2 regions of the Enterobacter sp. PL_is514 genome follow, and region 1 is predicted to be linked to the other one. Evidence: predicted binding sites of a transcription regulator. Region 1 holds the regulator's gene; the other holds the start of a gene.
The links. The regulator sigma-54, encoded in region 1, starts transcription at its own class of promoters, with help from an activator protein. The targets are predictions, from matches to a motif close to GTTGGCACANNTTTCGCTNT.

Region 1 (7,844 bases):
GTGCGCTGGGGCGCAAGCTGCTGCTTCGGGTAAACGATATTATGCACACCGGGGATGAGATCCCTCACGTCAGTAAAGAAGCCTCCCTGCGTGATGCGCTGCTGGAAATCACCCGCAAGAATCTGGGGATGACGGTCGTGTGCGACGATCTGATGAAAATTCAGGGGATCTTCACCGATGGCGACCTGCGTCGCGTGTTCGACATGGGTGTCGATGTCCGCACGCTCGGCATTGCCGACGTGATGACGCCAGGCGGTATCCGCGTGCGTCCGGGTACGCTGGCCGTGGATGTGCTGAACCTGATGCAGTCCCGCCATATCACCTCCGTTATGGTTGCCGATGGCGACCAGTTGCTGGGTGTGGTACATATGCATGATCTGCTGCGCGCAGGCGTAGTGTAATGAAGGATAAGACAATGAGTAATGCGGGTGCATCCCTTGCAACCTGTTATGGTCCGGTCAGTACCCAGATGATGGCAAAGGCGGAAAACATTCGTCTGCTCATCCTGGATGTGGATGGGGTACTCTCCGATGGCCTGATTTACATGGGCAATAATGGTGAAGAGCTGAAAGCGTTTAACGTTCGCGACGGCTACGGTATCCGCTGTGCGCTCACCTCAGGTATTGAGGTGGCTATCATCACCGGGCGAAAAGCTAAACTGGTAGAAGACCGCTGTGAAACCTTAGGCATTACCCATCTGTATCAGGGGCAATCCGATAAGATGGCGGCGTTTAAAGATTTACTGGGTAAACTGGCTATCGCACCGGAAAACGTGGCCTACGTCGGGGACGATCTGATTGACTGGCCCGTGATGGCTGAAGTTGGGCTGAGCATCGCCGTTGCCGATGCGCATCCGCTGCTGATCCCGCGCGCTGACTATGTTACCCATATCAACGGGGGCCGCGGTGCCGTACGTGAAGTCTGCGATCTGCTCCTGCTGGCGCAGGGCAAGCTTGATGAGGCCAAAGGGCAATCGATATGAGTAAAACCAGACGTTGGATTATCATTTTGCTTTCGCTTGTCGCACTGGTATTGATTGGCGTGAACCTTGCCGATCGCGACGATACGCAAACGGAAGTGATCAACAATAACGATCCAACCTATAAAAGCGATCACAGCGACACCGTGGTCTACAGCCCTGAAGGCGCGCTGAACTATCGCCTGATTGCCCAGCATGTTGAATATTTTTCAGATGATGGTATTTCGTGGTTTACCCAACCTGTCATGACCACATTTGATAAGGACAAAGTGCCGACGTGGTCAATTAAGTCAGATCGGGCAAAACTGACAAATGACCGTATGCTTTATCTGTATGGCCACGTTGAAGTCAACGCCCTGACCGCTGACTCGCAGCTACGAAAAATTACGACGGATAATGCCCAGATCAACCTGGTAACCCAGGACGTGACGTCGCAGGATCTGGTCACACTGTATGGCACAACATTTAATTCCAGCGGTTTGAGAATGCGCGGGAACTTACGCAGCAAAAACGCCGAGCTGATTGAAAAGGTTAGAACCTCCTATGAAATTCAAAACAAACAAACTCAGCCTTAAAGTAATTATCGCCAGCGCGATGCTGGCGACCAGTCTCCCCGCGCTTGCTGTAACGGGCGATACCGACCAACCGATCCATATCGAGTCCGATACCCAGTCTCTCGATATGCAGGGCAACGTCGTCACCTTCACGGGTAACGTCGTCATGACTCAGGGCACCATCAAAATTAACGCGGACAAAGTGGTCGTGACCCGTCCGGGTGGCGAGCAAGGCAAAGAGATCATTGATGGTTACGGTAACCCGGCCACCTTCTACCAGATGCAGGACAACGGCAAGCCGGTGAAAGGTCACGCTACGCACATGCACTATGAGCTGGCGAAGGACCTGGTCATCCTGACCGGTAATGCGTACCTGGAACAGCTGGACAGCAACATTACCGGCGACCAGATTACCTATCTGGTGAAAGAGCAAAAAATGCAGGCCTCCAGCGAGAAAGGCAAACGCGTCACCACCGTACTGGTTCCGTCGCAGCTGCAGGACAAAGGCAAAGGCCAGGCCCCGGCACAGAAGAAGAGTAACTAATTCGTTATGGCAACATTAACTGCAAAAAATCTCGCGAAGGCCTATAAGGGCCGCCGTGTCGTAGAAGATGTCAGTCTGACCGTCAACTCCGGCGAAATTGTAGGGCTGCTTGGCCCTAACGGTGCGGGTAAAACCACCACTTTCTACATGGTCGTTGGCATTGTGCCGCGCGATGCCGGCAACATTGTCATTGACGATGAAGACATCAGTCTTCTGCCGCTGCACGCACGCGCACGTCGCGGGATCGGCTACCTGCCGCAGGAAGCCTCCATTTTCCGTCGTCTTAGCGTTTACGATAACCTGATGGCGGTCCTGCAAATTCGTAACGATCTGACCAGCGAACAGCGTCAGGATCGTGCCAACGAGCTGATGGAAGAGTTCCACATTGAGCATCTGCGCGACAGCCTCGGTCAGGCTCTCTCCGGGGGCGAACGCCGCCGCGTTGAGATTGCCCGTGCGCTGGCCGCAAACCCGAAGTTTATCCTTCTGGATGAACCGTTTGCGGGCGTTGACCCGATCTCGGTTATCGACATTAAACGTATCATTGAACACCTGCGTGACAGCGGGCTTGGCGTACTGATCACCGACCACAACGTCCGTGAAACGCTGGCCGTGTGTGAACGCGCGTATATTGTGAGCCAGGGCAATCTGATCGCCCACGGTACGCCACAGCAGATCCTCGAAGACGATCATGTTAAGCGCGTCTATCTTGGGGAAGACTTCAGACTCTGATAGGGTAGAGGTAACGTAACGCCGAACCGGAGAAAAATGCTCTGAACATGAAGCAAGGTTTGCAATTAAGGCTCAGCCAACAACTGGCGATGACGCCGCAGCTACAGCAGGCAATTCGCCTGTTGCAACTGTCCACGTTAGAACTTCAGCAGGAGCTCCAGCAGGCGCTGGACAGCAACCCCCTGCTGGAACAAACCGATCTTCATGACGAGGTAGATACCCAGCAATCGCAGGATACAGAAGCGCTCGACACCGCGGATGCACTCGAACAAAAAGAGATGCCGGACGAGCTTCCGCTGGATGCCAGCTGGGATGAAATCTACACCGCCGGAACCCCTTCCGGTACGCGTGCAGACTACCAGGATGATGAGCTACCGGTCTACCAGGGCGAAACCACCCAGTCACTGCAGGATTACCTGATGTGGCAGGTGGAACTCACACCCTTCTCCGATACCGACCGCGCGATTGCCACCTCAATTGTCGATGCCGTTGACGACACTGGCTATTTGACCGTCACGCTGGACGATATTCTGGAAAGCATGGGCGACGACGAGATAGAGCTTGAGGAAGTTGAAGCCGTTCTGAAGCGCATCCAGCGTTTCGATCCGGTAGGCGTGGCCGCAAAAGATCTGCGCGACTGCCTGCTGATCCAGCTTTCTCAGTTCAGCAAAGAGACGCCGTGGCTCGACGAGGCGCGCTTAATCATCAGCGATCATCTGGATCTGTTGGCTAACCACGATTTCCGCTCCCTGATGCGCGTCACGCGCCTGAAGGAAGAGGTGCTGAAAGAAGCGGTGAATCTGATCCAGTCGCTCGATCCGCGCCCGGGACAGTCGATCCAGACCAGCGAGCCCGAGTACGTCATCCCGGATGTGCTGGTCAGAAAACACAATGGCCGCTGGGTCGTTGAACTGAATTCAGACAGCATCCCTCGCCTGCAAATCAACCAGCAGTATGCCTCCATGTGCACCAGCGTGCGTAACGACTCCGACAATCAATATATTCGTAGCAATTTGCAGGAAGCGCGATGGCTGATCAAAAGTCTGGAGAGCCGAAATGATACGCTGCTACGCGTCAGCCGCTGTATTGTCGAACAGCAGCAGGCGTTCTTTGAGCAGGGCGAAGAGTATATGAAACCGATGGTACTGGCGGATATCGCCCAGGCCGTCGAAATGCATGAATCAACCATTTCCCGTGTCACCACGCAGAAGTATCTGCACAGTCCACGCGGTATTTTTGAGCTTAAGTATTTCTTCTCCAGCCATGTGAATACCGAGGGCGGCGGCGAAGCGTCGTCAACGGCCATTCGTGCCCTGGTGAAGAAGTTGATCGCCGCGGAGAATCCCGCGAAGCCACTAAGCGACAGTAAGTTAACCACCATGCTGTCCGATCAGGGTATTATGGTGGCACGTCGTACTGTTGCGAAGTATCGAGAGTCTTTATCCATTCCGCCGTCCAACCAGCGTAAACAGCTGGTCTGACACAACCGATAAGGAAGACACTATGCAGCTCAACATCACTGGACAAAACGTCGAAATTACTGAGGCTTTACGCGACTTTGTGAACGCGAAGTTTGCAAAACTCGAGCAGTATTTCGAAAGGATCAATCAGGTCTATATTGTGTTGAAAGTGGAGAAAGTGACTCATATCTCGGATGCCACCCTGCATGTTAACGGGGGTGAACTGCATGCCAGTGCGGAAGGGCAAGACATGTACGCTGCTATCGACGGCTTGATTGATAAGCTTGCACGACAGCTCAATAAACATAAAGATAAACTGAAACAACACTAATTGTCCGGGCAGTTAACGGGTGCAGGACGGCCTGTTGTGAAACACAACAGGCCATTTGTACAGTTAGCGCTTAGGTGAAATTATGATGAACAACGATTCCGCTCTTCAACTGAGCAATGTCCTTAACCAGGAATGTACCCGCAGTGCGGTTCACTGCCAGAGCAAAAAACGTGCGCTGGAAATCATCAGTGAACTGGCCGCAAAACAGCTGGGCCTGCCGCCGCAGGTGGTATTCGAAGCGATTCTGACCCGTGAAAAAATGGGCAGTACCGGTATCGGCAACGGCATCGCGATACCGCACGGCAAACTGGAAGAGGATACCCTGCGTGCCGTTGGTGTGTTTGTGCAGCTTGAAACACCCATCGCCTTCGATGCCATTGATAACCAGCCCGTCGATCTCCTCTTCGCGCTGCTGGTGCCTGCCGACCAGACGAAAACCCATCTGCATACGCTGTCGCTGGTCGCAAAACGTCTGGCCGATAAAACCATTTGCCGTCGGCTGCGCTCGGCCCAAAGTGATGAAGAGCTCTATCAGATTATCACTGAAGCAGAAGGCAATCAGGATGATGCATAACCAGGAGATGGCCTTCACATCTGTTGTCCTGAGGAGAAACGGAACATGGTGCTGATGATTGTCAGTGGCCGTTCAGGGTCGGGGAAATCCGTTGCTCTGCGCGCGCTGGAAGACATGGGTTTTTACTGCGTCGATAACCTGCCGGTCGTGTTATTGCCTGACCTGGCCCGTACGCTTGCGGAGAGGCAAACCTCTGCCGCCGTCAGCATCGACGTCCGTAACATGCCTGAATCGCCAGAGATCTTCGAGCAGGCCATGAGCAACCTGCCTGATGCGTTCTCGCCTCAGCTGCTTTTCCTTGATGCAGACCGCAATACGCTGATCCGTCGCTACAGCGATACCCGTCGTTTGCACCCGCTTTCCAGTAAGAACCTCTCTCTGGAGAGCGCTATCGATGAAGAGAGCGACCTGCTGGAGCCGCTGCGTTCTCGTGCCGACCTGATTGTCGACACCTCTGAGATGTCCGTTCACGAGTTGGCGGAAATGCTGCGTACCCGACTGTTGGGCAAGCGCGAGCGCGAACTGACGATGGTGTTCGAATCCTTCGGCTTTAAGCACGGTATTCCAATTGATGCGGATTACGTTTTCGACGTGCGCTTCCTGCCTAACCCACACTGGGATCCGAAGCTGCGTCCCATGACCGGTCTGGATAAACCCGTCGCGGCCTTCCTCGACCGGCACACAGAAGTTCACAATTTTATCTACCAGACGCGAAGCTACCTTGAGCTATGGTTACCTATGCTGGAAACAAACAATCGTAGCTACCTGACGGTGGCAATTGGCTGTACCGGCGGTAAACATCGTTCGGTTTATATCGCCGAACAGCTGGCCGACTATTTCCGCTCGCGCGGGAAGAACGTTCAGTCCCGTCATCGCACGCTGGAAAAACGTAAAACATGACCGTAAAACAAACCGTTGAGATCACCAATAAGCTGGGTATGCATGCACGCCCGGCAATGAAACTGTTTGAGCTGATGCAGGGTTTCGATGCTGAGGTTCTGCTGCGGAATGACGAAGGTACCGAAGCGGAAGCGAACAGCGTGATCGCCCTGCTAATGCTGGATTCCGCCAAAGGGCGCCAGATTGAAGTGGAAGCCACCGGGCCTCAGGAAGAAGAAGCGCTGGCGGCGGTGATTGCCCTGTTTAACGCCGGCTTTGACGAAGACTAACGTTCGCCCCTCGGCGGGTGGCGCTGCGCTTACCCGCCCTACATAAGATTATTACGCTGCATAAAACCCTCTCCACCCAGCTGATTCATCTGGCGTAGGATCCACGCCTGACGGCTTCGCACGTACCCTGATGGGGCACTGGCTTTAAAGCGGATGGGATTCGGTAAGACAGCGGCCAGAAGTGCTGCTTCTGACATGCTCAGACGGCTGGCTGGCTTATTGAAATAACGCTGCGCGGCAGCTTCCACGCCAAAAATACCGTCGCCAAATTCAGCGACGTTGAGATAGACGGTCAGAATGCGCTTTTTGCTCCAGACCGTTTCCATCCCCAGGGTCAACCCCGCTTCCAGCCCCTTTCGCACCCAGCTGCGGCCGTCCCACAGAAACAGATTTTTGGCCATCTGCTGCGACAAGGTTGAGGCACCGCGCACGCGGTTTTCATGGCGTTCGTTATGGGCCAGCGCCTTCTCAATGGCCGCCACGTCGAACCCCCAGTGCTCCGGGAATTTCTGGTCCTCCGCCGCGATGACCGCCAGCCCCATGAAAGGCGAGATCTCGTCCATGCTTACCCAGTCAGAGTGGGCAACATAGCTGAAATCGCCGCTGAGCCACGCGCCGAGCTGGCGCTCAACCATCACGGCAGAGAACGGGACTGGCATAATGCTGAACAGGGCGAGTCCACCCCCCCAAAACACCGCCAGCACCAGAACGATGCGCAACAGGGTACGTTTTACCAACGCGCCAGCACCGGATTGACGACTCATTCAGCCAACACCAGCACGCGGGCGACCAGCTTTTCGATCCCCATAGCCGCTTCTGCAATATTCTTCGCCAGCATATACGCAGGCGTGGTGACAATTTTGTTATCTTCATCAACCACAATGTCATCTACCGGGCACGGAACGTGTTCGCCCCCCATTTCCTCGACGATCTCTGCGGTATCGATATCCGTCCCGATAGTCAGGCGCAGCGGGAAATCAAAAATCTTAGGCAACATCGCGGGTGCGATACAGATAAAGCCCAGCGGCTTTCCTGCCGCATGCATGGCCTGTGACAGCGCTTTCAGATGAGGATCGATCTGACACTCCGCGCCCTGCGCAGCAAAGGTACTGAGATTTTTGGCCGCGCCAAACCCACCCGGCACAATGAGGGCATCAAGCTCTGTAGGGTCTGCCTGAATAAGAGGATGGATATCACCTCGCGCAATACGCGCGGCTTCAATCAGTACATTACGGGTTTCCACCATCGGCTCACCGGTCAGATGGTTAATCACATCCGCCTGATTTTTGTCTGGCGCAAAACAAATCACCTCTGCTCCCTGCTTAGCCAGGGCCAGCAGTGTGATTACGGCTTCATGTATTTCAGAACCATCGTAAACACCGCATCCGCTCAGCACGACACCAATCTTTTTCATCATGACAATCCTTTTCTGCAACTTGCTGAAGCACATTAATAATTTTGATTAAAACGCTATGCTTCACACATTTCACTGATTCATGTA
Region 2 (7,844 bases), on a different contig from region 1:
GGGATCCGCCCCGAGCGCCCCATGGCCGTGGCATCGGTCGCGTCGCAGATGGCGATTACCGCCTCCCCCGTGTCCGTTGCCGTGGTGTCGCTGGTGTCTATCCTGGCGGCCCAGCATGGCATCGGCCACGCGTGGGGGATCCTGGAAATTCTCGCCGTATCTGTTCCCGCTTCACTTTTCGGCGTAGCTATTGCTGCCCTGTGGAGTTTACGCCGCGGAAAAGATTTGGCGGATGACGTGGAGTTTCAGGAAAAGCTGAAAGATCCTAAGCAGCGCGAGTTTATCTACGGTGGAACGGAGACGTTAATGAATCAGCGTTTCCCTAAACAGGCCTACTGGTCCACGTGGATTTTCTTTGCCGGTATTGCCGTGGTCGTTTTGCTGGGTGCGTTCCCTGAGCTGCGCCCCGCCTTTGAGCTGAAAGGCAAAATGACGGCGCTGTCGATGAACCTCGTTATTCAGATGATGATGTTAATCGCAGGGGCCGTGATGCTGATGGCCTGTAAGGTCAATGCGTCGGCGATTTCCAACGGCGCGGTGTTTAAGGCCGGTATGGTCGCGATCTTCTCGGTGTTCGGCGTGGCGTGGATGAGCGATACCTTTTTCCAGGCGCATCTCGACGAGTTAAAGCTGGCGCTGGAAGGCGTCGTGAAAAGCCACCCGTGGACGTATGCTATTGTGCTGTTTCTGGTGTCAAAACTGGTGAACAGCCAGGCGGCTGCGCTGACGGCCGTTGCGCCTATGGGCCTCATGCTCGGCATCGACCCGAAAATGCTGATCGCCTTTTTCCCTGCGTCATACGGCTATTTCGTCCTGCCGACCTACCCAAGTGATTTGGCCTGCATCGGCTTTGACCGTTCAGGCACCACCCGCATCGGCAAATTTATCATCAACCACAGCTTTATTCTGCCTGGGCTGATTGGGGTAAGCTGCGCGTGCGCGGCGAGCTACCTGCTGGTCCAGACGTTCTTCTGACAGTATCAAGGGGCGACACATGCCGTCGCCCATTTCACGGTTTTAGTGGGATTCACCCTGCGGCGTGAATCGCAGTTCAATCAGCGCGATGGCTTTCTGGATCGCACGAAGCGTAACCGGGTCAGCGGCAGCGGGGTGGCTGGCGAAATCGATGTTTTTCAGCTGCATAGACATCTTCTCGCGCACTTCAACCGGCGCAATCACGTCCAGAACATCAAGGATTTGTTTGATAACCAGCTGACAGGCGACAACGTCAGAGACCAGTTCCTGATCGGCGCTCAGGTTTTGTGACATGGGGTTTTCTCCTTATTTAAAGGCCGCCATAGTAGCAAAACACACCCCTGGCATCTTCCCTTCATCGCCTGCAGGTATAAAAAAAACCCGCCGAAGCAGGTTTTTTTATCAGAACATGGCGCCCGGCGGCACGTCTTTGAAGGTGCGGCAGTAATTGGCCCACATACTTTTCAGGATTTTGCGCAGTTTCACGATGATGCTCCATTAACTTGTTATACAACTTTATTATCAACGCGCCTATAATATGACCACCATCACAAAAATCAACACTTTTGTGATGCGCATCACATTTATATCAGAGCATGGCCTGAAAGCGCTCACCGCGGACCCGTTGCGAAGAGTGAGGGCAGATTGTCCGGCTATTCCAGCCATTGCAGCGGGCATCTGCGGGTACGATAACGTATTTCCATCCACTCAGAGCGAATCATGAAAAGAGTCATTGTAGCCGGCACAATCCTGCTGCTCGCGGGATGTACTATTAACCGCCAGGCTGAAGTCAGCAGCCTCGACGCGCCGAACGGCATCGTCCGCCTCGACTACGGCCAGGCTGCGCTGCAAAATGCGTATTCCGATGAGTATGTGAATAACGGCACGGCGGCAAAAGCGTGTCAGAGCATGGGGTATGCCACTGCCTCAGCCTATGGTCAGCCCATTAAAACCTGCACTCTGACCAGCGGCTCTTTGTGCCTGAACGAGAGCGTGACTATCCAGTATAAATGTATGGGTTACGCCGTTAATCCTAAGTCAACTAATCCGTGGTATTAATCGAAGCTGCCAGCGCATGCTGGCAGTTTATTTCATTACGAACAAAAACAATTCTCATTAATAAATTATAAAAATCGCCAATGCGTTTTATTCCCATTCGTATTTTAAATAAATAAAATAAAAATTTTACGTTTTGCAAATAATTAAATAACAAATTATAGTGTCGCTCATTGTGAACCAGAAATAATAATCCGGAGCGTCACCATGCTGAAAACTGAAATGATCGACAAGCTCAACGCACAAATGAACCTTGAGCTTTTTTCATCCCTGCTCTACCAGCAGATGAGCGCCTGGTGCAGCTACCACAGTTTCGAGGGCGCTGCCGCGTTCCTGCGTCGTCACGCTCAGGAAGAGATGACCCACATGCAGCGTCTGTTTGATTATCTGACAGATACGGGCAGCCTGCCGCGCATTGAAACCGTGGCATCACCGTTCGCTGAGTATAATTCTCTCGATGAACTGTTCCGCGCCACCTACGAGCACGAGCAGCTTATCACGCAGAAAATTAACGAACTGGTTCATGCCGCGATGACCAGCCAGGATTATCCAACCTTTAATTTCCTGCAGTGGTACGTCGCTGAGCAACACGAAGAAGAGAAGCTGTTTAAATCCGTGCTGGATAAATTATCTCTGGTCGGGAAATCCGGCGAAGGTCTTTACTTTATCGATAAAGAACTCTCCACTCTTGATACGCAGAATTAATTTCAGCGCGGTGCCGGTTTCCGGCACCGCGTTAATTTACATACACCCCGCACAGCTGGTGCAACGCCAGTCATGGGGATTCACGGCCTGGTAAAAATAGCGGTAGCTGGACGTCTCCAGCGGAATACCCACCTCGAAAAACAGATCCGTTAACCAGTCGACATTCTCGATGATCCACTCATCTTCCTGTAAGCCTTGTGCAAAGGTTTCATCTTCAGGATCAATAACCGAATAGATTGCCCAGGTGCCCATATCCTTTTCGCGGCGGGACTCGGGAAGGTTCAGGGGCTGATTCTGCCAGCTGATTATCCAGTGACCATGGCACAACAGGTTACCTCCCCGGCTCCATGCCGCGGAAAAGGGATTCTCCCCTGCCATAAGACCCTCACTTAATTTGATAATTTGTATTTATTGTTTACGTTACGCCGGAATGTCGCGCAGCAGTATTGCCCTTATGAGGTAGGCACAGGCCTGGGTCATTAATACGTAAATAATTTTTTACACCACTTGTAACGGTGATTTGACGAGTAACGGCTTTTCCCTTACTCTGCGCCGCAGATTTTGTCGCGGTTAAGAAGCGTTGTAGAGGAAAGCGTGAAAAACAGAACTCTGGGAAGTATTTTTATCGTCGCCGGAACGACAATTGGCGCAGGAATGCTGGCAATGCCTCTGGCAGCCGCGGGCGTGGGATTTGGCATGACCCTGCTGCTGCTGGGAACGCTCTGGGCGCTGATGTGTTACACCGCACTGTTGCTGCTTGAGGTTTACCAGCACGTACCCGCCGACACCGGTCTGGGTTCGCTTGCGGCGCGCTATCTCGGACGCTACGGCCAGTGGATAACCGGCTTTAGCATGATGTTCCTGATGTATGCCCTGACCGCCGCCTATATCAGCGGCGCCGGAGAGCTCATCGCCTCCAGCGTCAACGACTGGTTTGGCTCTGACATTACCCCTGCGACGGGCGCCATCTTCTTTGCGCTCATCGGCGGCGGCGTGGTCTGCGTGGGCACATCGCTGGTCGATCTGTTAAACCGTTTTCTGTTCAGCGCTAAAATTCTCTTCCTGATTGTCATGCTGGTGCTGCTGGCGCCGCACGTGCACAAGGTTAACCTGCTGACGCTGCCGCTGGAAAAAGGGCTGGCGCTCTCCGCGATCCCGGTCATTTTCACCTCGTTTGGCTTCCACGGCAGCGTGCCAAGCATCGTCAGCTATATGAACGGCGATATCCGAAAACTGCGCCGCGTCTTTGTTATCGGCAGCGCGATCCCGCTGATTGCCTATATTTTCTGGCAGTTGGTGACGCTGGGCAGCATTGACTCTTCAACCTTTATTGGGCTGATGGCGCAACACGCTGGCCTGAACGGTTTTCTGCTGGCACTGCGCGAGGTCGTCACCTCCCCACACGTGGAGCTGGCGGTACACCTGTTTGCCGACCTGGCGCTGGCAACTTCGTTCCTGGGCGTGGCGCTCGGCCTGTTTGATTATCTGGCCGACCTGTTCCAGCGCCGCAATACCGCGGCCGGACGGTTACAGACGGGCGCAATTACCTTCCTGCCGCCGCTGGCGTTCGCGCTGTTTTATCCGCGCGGATTTGTGATGGCGCTGGGCTACGCGGGAGTGGCGCTCTCTATCCTGGCGCTGTTGCTCCCTTCCCTGCTGGCGTGGAAGAGCCGCCAGCAGCATCCGCAGCAAGGGTATCGCGTGGCGGGGGGAAAACCGCTGCTGTGCGTTGTCTTTGGCTGCGGGGTGGTGATTATACTGGTGCAGGTGTTGATTGCAGCCGGGATGCTGCCGGAAGTGGGTTAAATAAAAAAAGGGGCTGTCATCAGCCCCTTTTTTATCAGTGCAAACAGCAGCTCTTAAACTTCTTCCCGCTGCCGCAAGGACACGGATCGTTACGCCCGACCTTTGTGCCGTTCACAATCGGCTTCTTCGCTTCCGACTGCTGCGGATTGTTTACCCAGTATTGATATAAACGCAGTGCCGCAGGCTGGATGCTCTCGATGCTGGCGATGTACTCCTCTTCGGACAGTTCATCCAGCTTGTCGCTGTTCTCTTCCGTACCGTGCAGAGCAATCACCTCAAGATCGGCCTTCAGGGCTTCCGGCAAGGCAGACCAGTCCGTCAGCGCCACGCCGCGCATGTAGCCGTAGCACCACTCTTCCACCACGGTATAACTCTCACCGTCAACGTCGTTATAGCCAAACATCGGTTCGAACTGATCCGGGTATTCGCTCAGACGCTCGGCAATATCGTTCATGTGCTTAAAGCAGAGATCGATAAAACGGTTCATCTCACGATCGTTTTTCCAGCGCGGAATGTACTTCTCGCCACCCCAAACCGCCACCAGCCAGGCATCTGGCTCAACGACAACAGGACCGGAAAGCACTGCGGTAAGCATGCCGTCCAGTTCGGACACGTCAATTACGGACGCGTCATCATGACCGTAAGACATTAACGTCTCTTCAAGCCACGCCATTTCGCTTTCATTCAATGGGCCTTCAGTCATCGCTGATACTCCTGCAAAAAAGGAAACGATCCTAACACATATCTCACCCCTCTCCGGGCTGAAGTTTAGGTCTTTATTGCTGCAAAAACGTGCAAACCGTGAGCTTTGCACAACTTATGGGCTTTATTGTTAACGATATGTGATCTCCGCTGTAATTTCTTCTCCTCCCGCAAGGCGGCATAACGCGGCGCTCTATACTCAAACATGTCGCATGCTCGTCAATGGGTTAACCATTCTGGCAACGTTTTTGCTTAACGTTCTTCGCGCGTCCCTGCGCAGGGAAATCTCGCCGTAATATGCAGGATGCCGTCTGTATCTTGTTCGTTTAGTGCATTTTGTTCTTGCTCGTGTTTCGGATTGGCTGCGCCGTCGGGCGTTCGGGTTTACGCCGTGGTGCAAAAACCTCTTTGCTAAGGAACATAATAATGTCGCTGAAATTTATCAGAACTCCTCTTTCTCTTGTGTTGGCCGGTTGCCTGGTGACGGCGTTTTCCGCCCGGGCAGATATTGTGATTGGCGTGGCCGGGCCGTTCACGGGTCCGAACGCCACCTATGGCGATCAGTACTGGCACGGCGCAACGCAGGCCGCTGAAGACATTAATGCCGCAGGCGGCATTAACGGTGAGAAAATCAAACTGGTTCAGGGGGATGATGCCTGCGAGCCCAAGCAGGCCGTGGCCGTCGCCAACCGTTTAGTTGACCAGGATAAAGTCAACGCCGTGGTCGGCCATTTCTGCTCCTCTTCCACCATGCCCGCATCCGAGGTGTATAGCGACGCAGGCATTATTGCGATTACCCCCGGCTCAACTAACCCGCTGATCACCGAACGCGGCATGAGCGATATGTTCCGCATGTGCGGCCGCGACGACCAGCAGGGTCAGGTTGCCAGCGACTTCATCATCGACAAGCTGAAAGCCAAACGTGTGGTGATCATTCACGACAAAGACACCTATGGTCAGGGTCTGGCTGACGCCACCAAAGCGGCGCTGGCGAAACGCGGGGTTCAGGATGTGATGTACGAGGGGTTATCCCGCGGTGAAAAAGACTTTAACGCGCTGGTCACCAAGATCGGCGCGCAAAAACCGGACGTCGTGTTCTTCGGTGGCTGTCACCCGGAAGCCGGCCCGCTGGTTCGCCAGATGCGTGAGCAGGGCGTACAGGCAAAATTCTTCTCCGGGGACTGTATTGTCAACGAGGAGATGGTGACCGCCGCGGGCGGCCCGCAGTACACCAATGGCATTTACATGACCTTCGGTAAAGACCCGCGCCTGATCCCGGACGGCAAAGCGGTTATCGAGAAATTCCGCGCCGGTAAATTCGAGCCGGAAGGTTACACCCTCTACTCCTATGCCTCCGTACAGGCCATTGCCGCGGCCTTCAAGGCCACCGGCGGCAAGGACTCCGCCAAAGCCAGCGAGTGGCTGAAGGCTAATTCCGTAGACACGGTGATGGGCAAAAAAGCCTGGGACAGCAAAGGCGATCTGAAAGTGTCTGACTACGTGGTTTACCAGTGGGACGACAAAGGAAAATATAAGGAAGTGCAGTAACGGGACGGAGTCACGCTCAACGTCGGCGGGCCTGCCCGTCGGCGCGTAATAAACATCAGGCTGCGCGGCTCGCGCAGCCTATAAAACGAGCGCGCTAAGATGAGTACATTCTTCCTGCAACAGTTAATCAATGGCTTAACGCTGGGTTCCGTCTACGGCCTGATCGCCATCGGCTACACCATGGTGTACGGCATTATCGGGATGATCAATTTCGCCCACGGCGAAGTGTATATGATTTCCGCCTATCTTTGCGCCATTGGCCTGGCGCTGCTCTCGTTCTTCGGCCTGCAGTCCTTCCCGCTGCTGATCCTCGGCACGCTGGTGTTCACCATTGTGGTCACCGGGGTGTACGGCTGGACTATCGAGCGTATCGCCTACAAGCCGCTGCGCAACTCCACGCGCCTGGCGCCGCTGATCTCCGCCATCGGGATGTCGCTTATCCTGCAAAACTACGCGCAGCTGAGCCAGGGCCCGCGCCAGCAAGGGGTACCGACCATGCTGGACGGCGTCATTCGCCTGCATCTGGGCGAAGGGTTCGTGCAGATAACCTACACCAAAGTGTTTATCCTGGTTGCCTCGTTTGCCGGCATGCTGGTGCTCACCTGGATAATCAACCGTACCCGGCTGGGGCGGATGTGCCGTGCGGTCCAGCAGGATCGTAAGATGGCCTCCATTCTGGGCATTAATACCGACCGGATTATTTCGCTGGTCTTTGTCATCGGCGCGGCGATGGCGGGCCTGGCGGGGGTGCTGATCACCATGAACTACGGCACCTTTGATTTCTACGTCGGGTTTGTGATCGGTATTAAAGCCTTCACGGCGGCGGTACTTGGCGGCATCGGCTCCCTTCCCGGCGCGATGCTCGGTGGCCTTATCCTGGGCGTGGCGGAAGCGCAGTTCTCGGGCATGGTGAACTCGGACTATAAAGATGTCTTCTCGTTCGGCCTGCTGGTCATGATCCTTATTTTCCGTCCTCAGGGCCTGCTTGGACGCCCGATTGTGGCCAAAGTGTGAGGGAGAGAATGATGACATCACACGGTTTTTCACTTAAA

Region 2: the regulator sigma-54 is predicted to act here: its motif matches at 5,480-5,499, upstream of AC0TNG_RS07655 (branched-chain amino acid ABC transporter substrate-binding protein).

Annotation. Positions count from the first base shown of each region.
Region 1 is NZ_JBVPGN010000027.1:75,564-83,407, reverse strand. Features, by position in the region: gene kdsD (arabinose-5-phosphate isomerase KdsD) at 1-401, shown strand, start outside; gene kdsC (3-deoxy-manno-octulosonate-8-phosphatase KdsC) at 416-982, shown strand; gene lptC (LPS export ABC transporter periplasmic protein LptC) at 979-1,554, shown strand; gene lptA (lipopolysaccharide ABC transporter substrate-binding protein LptA) at 1,523-2,077, shown strand; gene lptB (LPS export ABC transporter ATP-binding protein) at 2,084-2,809, shown strand; gene rpoN (RNA polymerase factor sigma-54) at 2,857-4,290, shown strand; gene hpf (ribosome hibernation promoting factor) at 4,313-4,600, shown strand; gene ptsN (PTS IIA-like nitrogen regulatory protein PtsN) at 4,683-5,174, shown strand; gene rapZ (RNase adapter RapZ) at 5,220-6,074, shown strand; gene npr (PTS phosphocarrier protein NPr) at 6,071-6,343, shown strand; gene mtgA (monofunctional biosynthetic peptidoglycan transglycosylase) at 6,382-7,107, opposite strand; gene elbB (isoprenoid biosynthesis glyoxalase ElbB) at 7,104-7,757, opposite strand.
Region 2 is NZ_JBVPGN010000028.1:296,081-303,924, reverse strand. Features, by position in the region: gene AC0TNG_RS07695 (anaerobic C4-dicarboxylate transporter) at 1-975, shown strand, start outside; gene AC0TNG_RS07690 (DUF2766 family protein) at 1,018-1,269, opposite strand; gene azuC (stress response protein AzuC) at 1,378-1,461, opposite strand; gene yecR (YecR family lipoprotein) at 1,696-2,034, shown strand; gene ftnA (non-heme ferritin) at 2,239-2,736, shown strand; gene AC0TNG_RS07670 (hypothetical protein) at 2,773-3,114, opposite strand; gene tyrP (tyrosine transporter TyrP) at 3,331-4,542, shown strand; gene AC0TNG_RS07660 (YecA/YgfB family protein) at 4,577-5,245, opposite strand; gene AC0TNG_RS07655 (branched-chain amino acid ABC transporter substrate-binding protein) at 5,671-6,792, shown strand; gene AC0TNG_RS07650 (ABC transporter permease subunit) at 6,892-7,806, shown strand; gene livM (high-affinity branched-chain amino acid ABC transporter permease LivM) at 7,818-7,844, shown strand, end outside.